Regions from separate parts of the Cupriavidus sp. C1SS-2L genome, predicted to be linked through region 1. Evidence: predicted binding sites of a transcription regulator. Region 1 holds the regulator's gene; the other holds the start of a gene.
What was found. Region 1 encodes FNR, which switches genes on or off when oxygen is low (the NO sensors DNR and NnrR bind a similar motif). Its sites were predicted from a motif close to TTGATNNNNATCAA; they were not measured.
Positions count from the first base shown of each region.

Region 2: the regulator FNR is predicted to act here: its motif matches at 933-946, upstream of ACIGJG_RS12485 (fatty acid desaturase).

Region 1 covers NZ_CP172708.1:2,266,415-2,272,174, reverse strand. Annotated here, with positions in the region: gene ccoP (cytochrome-c oxidase, cbb3-type subunit III) at 1-37, shown strand, start outside; gene ccoG (cytochrome c oxidase accessory protein CcoG) at 87-1,559, shown strand; gene ACIGJG_RS10515 (FixH family protein) at 1,644-1,859, shown strand; gene ACIGJG_RS10510 (hypothetical protein) at 1,856-2,101, shown strand; gene fnr (fumarate/nitrate reduction transcriptional regulator Fnr) at 2,144-2,869, opposite strand; gene ACIGJG_RS10500 (sulfite exporter TauE/SafE family protein) at 2,949-3,704, shown strand; gene scpB (SMC-Scp complex subunit ScpB) at 4,260-5,138, shown strand; gene rluB (23S rRNA pseudouridine(2605) synthase RluB) at 5,144-5,760, shown strand, end outside.
Region 2 covers NZ_CP172708.1:2,690,721-2,696,480, reverse strand. Annotated here, with positions in the region: gene ACIGJG_RS12485 (fatty acid desaturase) at 1-843, opposite strand, end outside; gene guaD (guanine deaminase) at 1,018-2,340, opposite strand; gene ACIGJG_RS12475 (adenosine deaminase) at 2,402-3,457, opposite strand; gene xdhC (xanthine dehydrogenase accessory protein XdhC) at 3,478-4,470, opposite strand; gene xdhB (xanthine dehydrogenase molybdopterin binding subunit) at 4,627-5,760, opposite strand, start outside.

The DNA of each region.
Region 1 (5,760 bases):
CTGGGGCCTTTCGAATACCGGAGGCGCAGGGCAATGATCACAGACTCAGGCCCGGGGCGCGCCGTATTGCATAAGGGGGGGCGCCCATGAATGCACCCGGGACAGAATCGCTGGCCCGGACGGCTGGCCCGCAAGGGCCGGCGTCGGCGCCTGTCGATACCTCCGACGAGACGCTCTACGAGGTTCGCCGCAAGATCTATCCGCGCTCGGTGACGGGGGCGTTCTCCAACTGGCGGGTCTGGATGGTTCTCCTGACCCAGCTCATCTACTACGGCACGCCCTGGCTGCAATGGAATGGCAGACAGGCCGTGCTGTTCGACCTTGGCGCGCGCAAGTTCTACATCTTTGGACTGGTGCTCTGGCCGCAGGACGTCATCTACCTGGCCGTCCTGCTGGTGATCTCCGCGCTATCGCTGTTCCTCTTCACTGCGCTTGCCGGGCGGCTCTTCTGTGGCTACGCATGTCCGCAGACGGTCTACACCGAGATATTCATGTGGATCGAGCGGCATGTCGAAGGCGATCGCTTCGCTCGGATCCGGCTCGATGGCGATCCGTGGAGCGTGCGCAAGTTCCGGCTCAAGGCCACGAAGCACTTCCTGTGGGTGGTGGTCGCGCTGTGGACAGGATTCACGTTCATCGGCTACTTCGCGCCGATCCGCGACCTTGGCAGTCAGGTGCTTGCCTTCTCGCTAGGGCCGTGGCAGGCATTCTGGATGCTCTTTTACGCGTTCGCCACGTGGGGCAACGCTGGCTTCATGCGCGAACAGGTCTGCAAGTACATGTGCCCGTATGCGCGGTTCCAGAGCGTGATGGTCGATCGCGATACCTATGTGGTGACGTACGACGTCGGTCGCGGCGAGCCGCGCGGCAGCCGGTCGCGCAAGGTGGACCACCATCAGGCGGGACTCGGGGACTGCGTCAATTGCAGCATCTGCGTGCAGGTGTGCCCGACGGGCATCGATATCCGCGACGGACTGCAGTACGAGTGCATCGGCTGCGGCGCCTGCATCGATGCGTGCAACCAGGTCATGGACAAGATGGATTACCCGCGCGGGCTGATCCGCTACACGTCCGAAAACGCGATGCGCAAGGCGCTGTCCGCAGCGGTTGCGCGCAAGCGTCTGGTGCGTCCGCGGGTCATCATCTACTCGGTCATCTGGCTGGTACTGGTGGCGGGCTTCGCAGCCTCGCTTGCGCTGCGCACGCCGTTGAAGGTCGACATCATTCGCGATCGTGGTGCGCTGGGCCGGGAAGTGGATGGACGCTGGATCGAGAACGTTTATCGCTTGCAGCTCATCAACACGACTGAGGCGCCTATGCGTATCAGCGTGCGTGCTGAAAGCGATGACCTGAAGAACCTGACCGTCGAATACGATCCGGATGCGCAGGCCCTGGCGCCGACCTCGAACAAGCTGGTGCCGATCCGGATCCGCGTGCCGATCGATGATGCCGCGCAGGGTACGCACAAGATCAGCGTGACAGTGACCAGCGAAGGTACGGGGCAGGGTAGTGCGCAAATCAGGCAATCTACCAGTTTCATCGTGCCGCGCAATTTGTAAAGCTAAAGGCGGTTGCAGCGCATCGGCGCTGTGCCGCACCAACCGCGAGCGCCCGGACAAGGCGCAGACGAAGGGGGCAAGACGATGCAAGAGGGCAATCCGTGGTGGAAGGAGCCGTGGCCGTGGCTGCTGATGAGCGGCCCGTTGCTGGCGATGGTGGCTTGCGGCGTAACGATCTGGCTGGCTTCCGCGAATCCCGACCGGCCTGTGGTCGAAGGTGTCGCACGCCATGGTCTGGTGGTCGAAAAGGTAGGGGCTTCCTCGGGTGGTGCCAAGGCGCCCCAAGCGAGGCAGCCATGAGGCTGCGCTGGCTGATGTGGGTACTGTGGCCAGCGTTCCTGATGGCCGGCGTAGCGACGGCGACGGTGTTTTCCGTGGTCGATCCCGGTGACCTGAATTTCTTCGGCCAGCCCATCGAGGCTTCACGCGAGGCCGTCTACACGATCGGATTCCTGCTCGCGTGGGTCTTCTGCGCGTTGTCCAGCGGCTTGACGCTGTACACGATGCCGACGAAGCTCAGCGAAACGGACGAACTGGAGTAAAAGGGAGGGCGGCCGCCTTGCCACGCAAGGCGGCCGTCTGCTTCAGCAGGAACGGCTGTAGACCTGCTTGATGCCTGCCATGTCGACGAGTTTCACATGGCGCTGGCGAATCTGGATCAGGCCGGCTTCGGCAAAGCGCGAGAAAAGGCGGCTGACGGTTTCGAGTTTAAGCCCGAGATAGCTGCCGATTTCTTCGCGGCTCATGCGCATGACGAACTCGGTCGAAGAATAGCCACGCGCGGAGAGTCGTTCGGACAGGTTGATCAGGAACGCGGCAAGGCGTTCTTCGGCGCGCATGGAGCCCAGCGTGACGAGCATGAGTTGGTCATTCGAGATTTCCTTGCCCATCAGGCGAAGGAACTGCTGCTGCAGCGATGGCAGGTCCATCGAAAGCGACTGCAGGTCGGACAGGCGCACAACGCAGACTTCGGTATCTTCGAGTGCGGTTGCGTCCGACGCGTGCTGCATTTCGCCGAGGCCGTCGAGGCCGACCACCTCGCCGGGCAGATGGAATCCGGTGATTTGCGAGCGGCCGTCTTCCGTGGTCACATGCGTTTTCAAGGTGCCGAAGCGGATCGCATAGACCGCGGTCAACGGATCGCCCATGCGGTACAGGGTCTCGCCCTTGTGGACGCGAACGCGTTCCTGCACCAGAGTGTCCATCTTCTGCAGGTCTTGCTGGTTCATGCCCACCGGCAGGCACAGTTGCCCCATGCCGCAAGTGGAGCAACGGGGCGACATCTCGGTGACGGGAATGGATGTTAGCAATTGGAACCTGCGAGTAATGAGCGGCGAGGGCGCAATGTATGCATTTTAACGCGCGATGTGATGCGGTAGGGAGTTGCAGTTGACATTTGGTGTGCTTCTCAGTGTTTTCATGCTAGCCCTGCTGGGTGGCTTTCACTGCGCTGCCATGTGCGGCGGCGTTGCGCTGGCTGTCGAGCAGCGTGCCGGGGACGTACCGGTTGCCATGGTGCGCCGGCGGCAGGACTGGGTCGTGGAATTGCTCGTCATGCACCTCGGGCGGATTTCCACCTACATGGTGCTTGGCGCGTTGCTCGGCGGGGTGGGTGCGACGGCCTGGCGGCAGGACTATCTGCCGGTGCAGCGCTGGCTGTTCGGGGCGGGCAGCGCCATGCTGCTCTTGTCCGGTTGGAGGCTCCTGCGTGGCGAGGCGTTTTCCATCGTCTGGCTGGAACAGCTTGCGGCGCGGGCCAGCAGGGCCATTGCTGCGGGCATGGCGCGTCCTGGTCGGAAGCCGCCGGTTGGCGTAGTGCGGCGCGGTGGCCTGATCCGGCGCTATGGAACAGGTCTGGCGTGGGGCCTGGTTCCCTGTGGCATGGTCTATGGTGCACTGGCGCTCGCGCTGCTGGCCGGAAATGCGCCGTCCGGGGCGCTGGTGATGGGCGCATTTGGCCTTGGCACGCTGCCGAATCTTCTGGCGCTGTCCAGTTTTTCGGGACTCCTGCGGGCCTGGTCGCGCCGGAGACGGGTCAGGATGGGAGCCGGGGTAGCAGTCATGGCGTTTGGGGCGATGGGTATCACCCGTGCGGTGTTATTGCCACATTCGCTGGCCGAGCATGGCTTCTGCCTGGTGTTCTAAGGCCCGGGGCGACGCGCTGTCGCCGCGTAGTGGTTGCAGGCGTGGGCGGGAATGCCATACAATCCTCTGCATTGCGGTATCGCGCGGCGTGTTTTCCGAGCGGCGCCTGGCAGCCCTTCCAAAAAAAGGGGCGCGCCCAGGGTTTCGGGCAATGAGCTGACATTTCGGCGCCGAACCCTTCCGCAGTCCATCCGGTTCAAAAGATCTGGTTTCAAAAGTCCGGCTGGCACTGCGACCGTGGTGCGGTCATTGCTGGCCCTGCTCCCGATATCCGTTTATTTTCTTGCGGCCTAGGCGGACGTTCGCCGGAAGCCATGTCCGTCCATTTGGGCGCGTGCAAGAGGTTCGTGCACTGGTACTTGCCGGTGACCGGATGATCTCCTGCCGGATCGACCCGGCAAATCGATGCAAAAAGAAGGTGCACGACCTTGAGGCGAAAGCGCTTCCAGGTTTGCTGCGCGACGAGATGGTGGTGGCATTCGCACCGCTGAATCCACAATGTCCAGGGCTCCGGGTTCGTCCGGGAGCAGGTGCAAAGACAGGCTGCACACCCACATGAATACCCAAGAGGCGAAAATCGTCCTCGAGACCGCGCTGATCTGTGCGCAGGAACCCCTGCGCGTAGGCGATCTGCGCCGGCTGTTCGCCGAAGATGTCGGTGCGGATACCATCCGGGTCCTGCTCGATGAACTGCGCCAGGACTGGCGCCAGCGCGGGGTCGAGCTGGTGGCGCTGGCCAGTGGCTGGCGCTTCCAGAGCCGCCCCGAGATGCGCGAGTACCTGGACCGGCTCAATCCTGAGAAGCCACCCAAGTATTCGCGGGCCGTCATGGAAACGCTGGCGATCATTGCGTACCGACAGCCGGTGACGCGCGGCGATATCGAGGAAATCCGTGGCGTGACGGTCAGCACGGAAGTGATCAAGAAGCTGGAAGACCGTAGCTGGATCGAAGTGATCGGCCACCGCGATGTGCCCGGCCGGCCGGCGCTGTATGCAACGACCAAGGCGTTCCTGGACGATCTCGGGCTGCGCACGCTCGATGAGCTGCCTCCTCTCGAAGACGCCCAGGCGCAGGCCCAGGCGACGCTGCTTGACCAGCAGGCAATAGATTTTGAAGAGCTGGCCACGGCGCAGCCGGTGGTCGGCGACGAAGAGGCCTTCCCCGAATCGGGGGCAACGCCGCCGGCAGGCGAGGTGGCTGAAGTCGCCGAAGCCGCACCGGTTGCCGATGAGTCGCCGGCCGAGGCGGCCGACGCTGTCGCACAAGCCTCCGCCGATGCCATGCACGTGGCAGACCTCGCGTCTGCCGTTTCCGAGGCAAACGGCTTCCATGCCGAAGACGCGCCGGGCGATCAGGACGGCGGCAATCCATCCGGCGACGACGACGCTGCGCCGCCGCACGCGAACGAGCACGATGAGCGCGTGCCCAACTGAACAATATGCAACATCCGATAGTGAATACTTTGTCTGACTCCGCTGAACAAGACACCCGGGCCGCCGGGGCACCGGCCGCCGATGGCGCTGCAGAATCCGGATCAGGCTCCGATGGCGCGCCGCGCAGGAAAGGGCTGAGGCGCGGCTTGCGCAACCTGGTGGCTTCGCGCCGGCAGGCTGCGCAGGATCGCGACGACCGCGGCGAGGAGACGGAATCTTCGGCACCGGCCGATGCGGGCGAGGGCAAGGCTGCCGGCGAGGCCGGCGGACGTGCCGCCCCGCGTGGCCGCGGCAAGCGCAAGCCGGCCAGGGCCGAAGGCACCGCGCCGCGTGAAGGCGGCCAACCCGCGCAGGAAGGTGGCGAAAAGGCCGAGTCGGCTGGCCGCAAGCGCAAGCCACAAGGCCAGCGTGCAGCCAGGGTTTCTCCGGAAGGTGACGCCCAGCCGGCAGCCCGGCAACAGGGCCGACGCAAGGGCGGCCCCCAGCAGGGTGGTGTCCAGCAACAGCGCAAGGGTCAACGCGGCGCCGAGAAGTCGGCCGCAGGCAGCGAAGACCTGTTCCGTTTCGTCATTTCCGACCAGTACGACCAGGAAGACACCGTCATTCCCCGCACCAAGGCAAA
Region 2 (5,760 bases), 420 kb from region 1:
CTTGGCCCACATCGACTTGGTGTCGTACCACGCCACGCTGGTGTGGGTGTGGTGCACGTACAGCACGAAGCCGACGGTCACGTTCCAGACCAGGAAAGGCAGCACGAAGCCGGCGCCGACCATCATCCATGCCGATTGCCCGGTGGCAAAAGCGGCCCAGATCAGCGCACCGATCCACGCGGCGCCGAACGTGGCCACCAGCGTGCAATCGGCCATGAAGATCGGACGGCGCGTGGCCATCTGGCGCTTGTTCGGGAAGAACAGCTTGCACCACCAGATCTCGACCAGGTAGTACAGGCCTGGACCGAAGCCGGTGCGGTAGATGCGCTCCATCACGCGGCGCCAGCGCGGCAGCGCCTGGAACTCTTCGAGCGAATACGGCGCCCAGACGAAGTCGAAGCCCTTCAGGTTGGTGTAGCCGTGGTGGACCACGTTGTGGCCGACTTCCCACAGGCTGTAGGGCGTCAGCGACGGCAGGAACGTCAGCCGGCCCAGCCATTTGTTCAGGCCGCGGCGCGGCGTCAGGCTCTGGTGGCAGGCGTCGTGGCCGATGATGAACAGGCGCGCGATGATCAGGCCCGCCACTACGCCGAGGCCCACCTTGGCGGCCCAGTGCGGGGCCAGCACGACGCCCGCCAGCGTGGCCGCGAACAGCAGGTAGTCGAAGGCGAACAGCGCCAGCGCGCGCGGCGTGCTGCGCTGGCCTAGCGGAATCAGCCAGCCGCGGATGATTTTGCGGGATGGCAGCGGCTGGTCTGGGGAAATCGGTTCGGGAAACGGCTGGTTGGCAGGCGCCGGTGCGTGCAGCGGTACCTCGGGATGCGTGGCAGCGGTGGTGGTCATGGAAACCTTCAGGTTGCTGGCGTTGCGGGTCGGCCTCGCAAGGCCTGCAACGGAACCGCAAAGGTTAGAGGGCTTTGCCGTTACGAGTCTTGACCACCGTCAAGCCGCGCCGGAGCGCTCCCGGGTATTAACCCATCGCGGCCGCACGAGTGGCGGCCACAGGTATGGAGGGCGTCACACGACCGGTACCTGTACCGCCTCGCCCATCACATAGACACTGTCGATGACCCGGTCATCGCCGAGCATGGCGAATGCGAACAATTGCTCTTCGAGCGTCTCCGAGCGGCCGCTGCGACGCGCGATCAGCGGCGTGGCCTGCGGATCCAGCACGATGAAGTCGGCCTCGCAGCCCTCGCTGAAGCTGCCGATGCGGTTGGACCAGCCCAGCGCTTCGGCGGCCGCGCGCGTGGCCAGGTAAAACATGCGCAGCGCGGTCAGGTGGTAGCCGCCCATGCGCGCGACCTTGTGCGCGGCGTTCATGGTGCGGAACATCGAGAACGAGGTGCCGCCGCCGACGTCGGTCGCCAGCGTCACGTTCAGGCGGTTGGCGTCCGACTGGTGGAAGTCGTAGAAGCCGCTGCCGAGGAACAGGTTCGACGTCGGGCAGTGCGCGACGGCGGCGCCGCTGTCGGCCAGGCGGCGGCGGTCGTCCTGGTCCAGGTAGATCGCATGGCCGTAGAACGCGCCGGGGCGCAGCAGGCCGTAGCGGTCGTAGACGTCCAGGTAGCTCCGCGCGTCCGGGAACAGTTCGGCCACCCATTTCACTTCGTCGCGGTTCTCTGCGACGTGGGTCTGGATGAATGCGTCCGGATAGGCCTTGGCCAGTTCGCCGCAGGCGGCGAGCTGCGCTTCGGTCGACGTCGGCGCGAAGCGCGGCGTGATGGCGTAGGCGAGGCGGCCCTTGTTATGCCAGCGCGACAGCAGGTCGGCGGAATCGCGCGCGCCGGTTTCAGCGGTATCGCGCAGGAACTCGGGACAGTTGCGGTCCATCATCACCTTGCCGGTGATCATGCGCAGGTTGCGCTGTTCGCTCTCGGCAAACAGTGCGTCGGCTGAAGCCTTGTGCACCGTGCTCCAGACCACCGCGCTGGTGGTGCCGTTGCGCAGCAGTTCGTCGGTGAAGAAGCCGGCGACCGCGCGCGCGTATTCAGGCTCGGCGAAGCGACGTTCCTCGGGGAAGGTGTAGGTGTCCAGCCAGTGCAGCAGGCCCGGCGACGGCGACGCGATGATGTCGGTCTGCGGGTAGTGCACGTGCGTGTCGATAAAGCCCGGCACGATCAGCTTGCCGCGGTGGTCGATCACCTCGGCATCGGCCGGAATGCGCGACGCGAGCGACGTGTAGTCGCCGGCCGCGACGATGCGGCCAGCGGTGACGAGCAGCAGACCATCCTCCCAATACTGATAGGCGTCCTCATGGAACTGCGGGTCGTGCAGGAAATGCAGCACGCGGCCGCGGATCGCGCGAGTAATGGACGGAGTCGGAGGAGTGGTCGTCATGGTCTGTCTCTCGGGCCAGGCCGGCGCGCACGCGCAGGGCCAGGCCATTGGTATGTGCCGCTCAGGCCGCGGGGGCCGTGGCAGGCGGGGACGTCGGCGTGGCCGACCAGAAGTGGTCGACCTCCGCCAGGAACTCGGCCTTCTGCATCGGGGGCAGGAAGGCCGCTTCAAAACTATTGCGCGCCAGCTTGTGCGCATCGGCGGCGTCGAGCGGCAGCGCTGCGAACGTGGCTTCCCAGTTGGCGTTCATGTAGCCGCCGAAGTAGGCCGGGTCGTCCGAATGCAGCGTGATCGCAACGCCGGCATCGAGCATGCGCTTGAGCGGATGCTCGCTCAGGTCCGGATGCACCTTGAGCTTCTGGTTCGAAAGCGGGCACACGGTCAGCGCCACGCGTTCGCGCGCCAGGCGCTCGATCAGCGCGGCATCGTCGATCGAACGTACGCCGTGATCGATACGTTCGACCTTGAGGATGTCCAGCGCATCGGTGACGTACTGGGCGGGGCCTTCCTCGCCGGCATGGGCCACCAGGTGCAGGCCGAGTTCGCGGGCACGAGTGAATACGCGTGCAAACTTTTCGGGCGGGTTGCCCTTCTCCGACGAATCCAGCCCGACGCCGACAAAGCGGTCCCGGTACGGCAGCGCGGCTTCCAGCGTGGCGAACGCGTCTTCTTCCGACAAATGGCGCAGGAAGCAGAGGATCAGGCTGCTCGAGAAATCATATTCGGTGCGCGCCTGGGCCAGTGCATCGGAAATGCCGTCGATCACGGTGCCGATTGGCACGCCGCGAGCCGTATGGGTCTGCGGATCGAAGAAGATCTCGGCATGGCGGACATTGTCGGCGACGGCGCGCTTGACGTAGTCCATGGTCATGTCGAAGAAATCCTCTTCGGTCAGCAGCACACTGGCACCGGCGTAGTAGATGTCCAGGAACGACTGCAGGTCGGTGAACGCATAGGCCGCGCGCAGAGCCTCGACGCTGGGGTAGGGCAGGTTCACGTGGTTGCGCTGGGCCAGCCGGAAGATCAGCTCGGGTTCGAGCGTGCCTTCGATATGCACGTGCAGTTCTGCCTTGGGAGTACGGCGGATCTTGTCCGCCAGCGCGGCATCGATGGTCATGTGGGGCCTCGGTCTTGTGGTTACGGATGCACCGTCTCCCCGTGGCTCGCGTGCAGCGCGGCGAGGCGCTGGTCGCGGACCTGCAGCAACTGGGCGACGATGGCTACCGCAATCATAGCCGGTGCCTTGTCTGTGATCCCTGATACCCCCATCGGGCAAGTCATTTCCGGAAACCGGGCCGGGTCGACGCCGTGGTCCGCCAGCCGGTGTTCGAAGCGCGCGCGCTTGGTCTTGGAGCCGATCAGGCCGAAATACGCAAAGTCCGTGCGCCGGAAGATCTCCTCGCACAAGGTCTGGTCGAGCGCGTGGCTGTGCGTCATGACGAGAAAATAGCTGCCTGCGGGCGCCTGCGCTACCACGGCTTCCGGCGTATCGCTGGCCTCGGGCTCGACGTTATCGGGCAGTCCGGCCGGGAACAGCGTGTCGCGTTCGTCGACCCAGTGCACACGGCAGGGCAGATTGGCCAGCACCTTGACCAGCGCATGGCCGACGTGGCCCGCGCCGAACAGCACCACATGCATGTCGTCGGGAACCAGCGTGTCGGTCCAGGCGCCATCCGCTTCCAGCGTGACCGACGCGATCACCGCACGGCTTTCCGTCGCGGTGACGGCACCGCGAACCGGCACCGTGCGTTCCAGCGACTTGCCCGCGGCAAAAGCGGCCTCCACGGCATCCAGCCAGTGCAGATCGTCCGGCCCGAGCACTTCAAACGCCAGTTGCACCACGCCGCCGCAGCACTGTCCCAGCGCCGGGCCCAATGGAATGCGCTCGATGCGGCGCTGTTCCTTGCCCTCGTTCAGCATGGCGCGCGCGATATCCATGCCGCGCCATTCGAGATGCCCGCCGCCAATGGTGCCGACCAGATCGTTGGCGCTGACCAGCATGCGGATACCTGCCTCGCGTGGCGCGGAGCCCTTGACTTCGACGATGGTGACCATCGCCACCGGCACGCCCGTGCGCACCATGCGCGCGGCGTCGGCGAAGCGGAAGGGTTTGAGCGGTGCATCCTGCATGTCGGGCCTTTGGTCAGTTAGGCCGGCTGTTGCCGGTCTCGTTGTCTGTCTTGCTGTTTGCGCCGGGGGTGGCGCGCACCTGCGCGGGCGGCCGGCCCCTGATCCGCCAAGAGCGGAACAGGGGGGAAAGTCCGGCAGGCCCGGCAGGCGCGCGCGTCAGGCCGGCTGTGCGGCGGTTTCGCCGACCGCGCTCGCCGCGCATGTCGCGCGTACTGCTTCCACCGCGTCCAGGATGGCTTCGCTGGTAGCCGGCGCGCGCAGCGGCGGGTTGACCTGGTAGTCAGCCACGGCCGCGATCGCGTCGCGGATCGCGAAGAACACCGAGAACGGCAGCAGCAGCGGCGGTTCGCCCACAGCCTTGGAGCGGTGGATGCTGTCTTCCACGTTCCGGTTCTGGAACAGGCGCACGTTGAAGTCTTCAGGGCAGTCGTTGATCGTCGGGATCTTGTAGGTGGACGGCGCATGCGTCATCAGCTTGCCGTCCTTGTTCCACCACAGTTCCTCGGTCGTCAGCCAGCCCATGCCCTGGATGAAGGCGCCTTCGACCTGGCCGATATCGATGGCCGGGTTCAGCGACTTGCCTGCATCGTGCAGCGCGTCGGCGCGCAGCAGCTTCCATTCGCCGGTCAGCGTGTCGACCAGCACCTCGGAGCACGCCGCACCGTAGGCAAAGTAGTAGAACGGGCGGCCCTGCAGCTTCTTCTGGTCCCAATGCAGCTTCGGCGTCGTGTAGAAGCCGTCCGACCAGAGCTGCACGCGTGCCAGGTACGCTTCGCGGGCCAGTTCGCCGAATGGCACGCGCAGCTCGCCGGCGATCACGAGATCGTCGTTGAAGCGCACGCTGTCAGGCGTCACGCCGGCCTTGCGCGCGGCAAACTCGGCCAGGCGCTCGCGAATCTGGCGCGCGGCGTCCTGCGCGGCCTTGCCGTTCAGGTCAGCGCCGGTCGATGCCGCAGTCGCCGAGGTGTTGGCCACCTTGCTGGTATCCGTTGCGGTCACGCGTACGCGTTCCATGCGGATACCGAGCTCGTGCGCCACCACCATCGCAACCTTGGTGTTCAGGCCCTGGCCCATTTCGGTGCCGCCGTGATTCACCAGCACCGAGCCGTCGTTGTACACGTGCACGAGCGCGCCGGCCTGGTTGTAGTGCGCCACGTTGAACGAGATGCCGAACTTCACCGGCGTGATCGCGATGCCCTTCTTGAGGATTGGGCTCGTCGCATTGAACGCACGCGTGGCCTCGCGGCGCCCACGGTATTCGCTGGTGGCCACGAGTTCGTCGATCAGTTC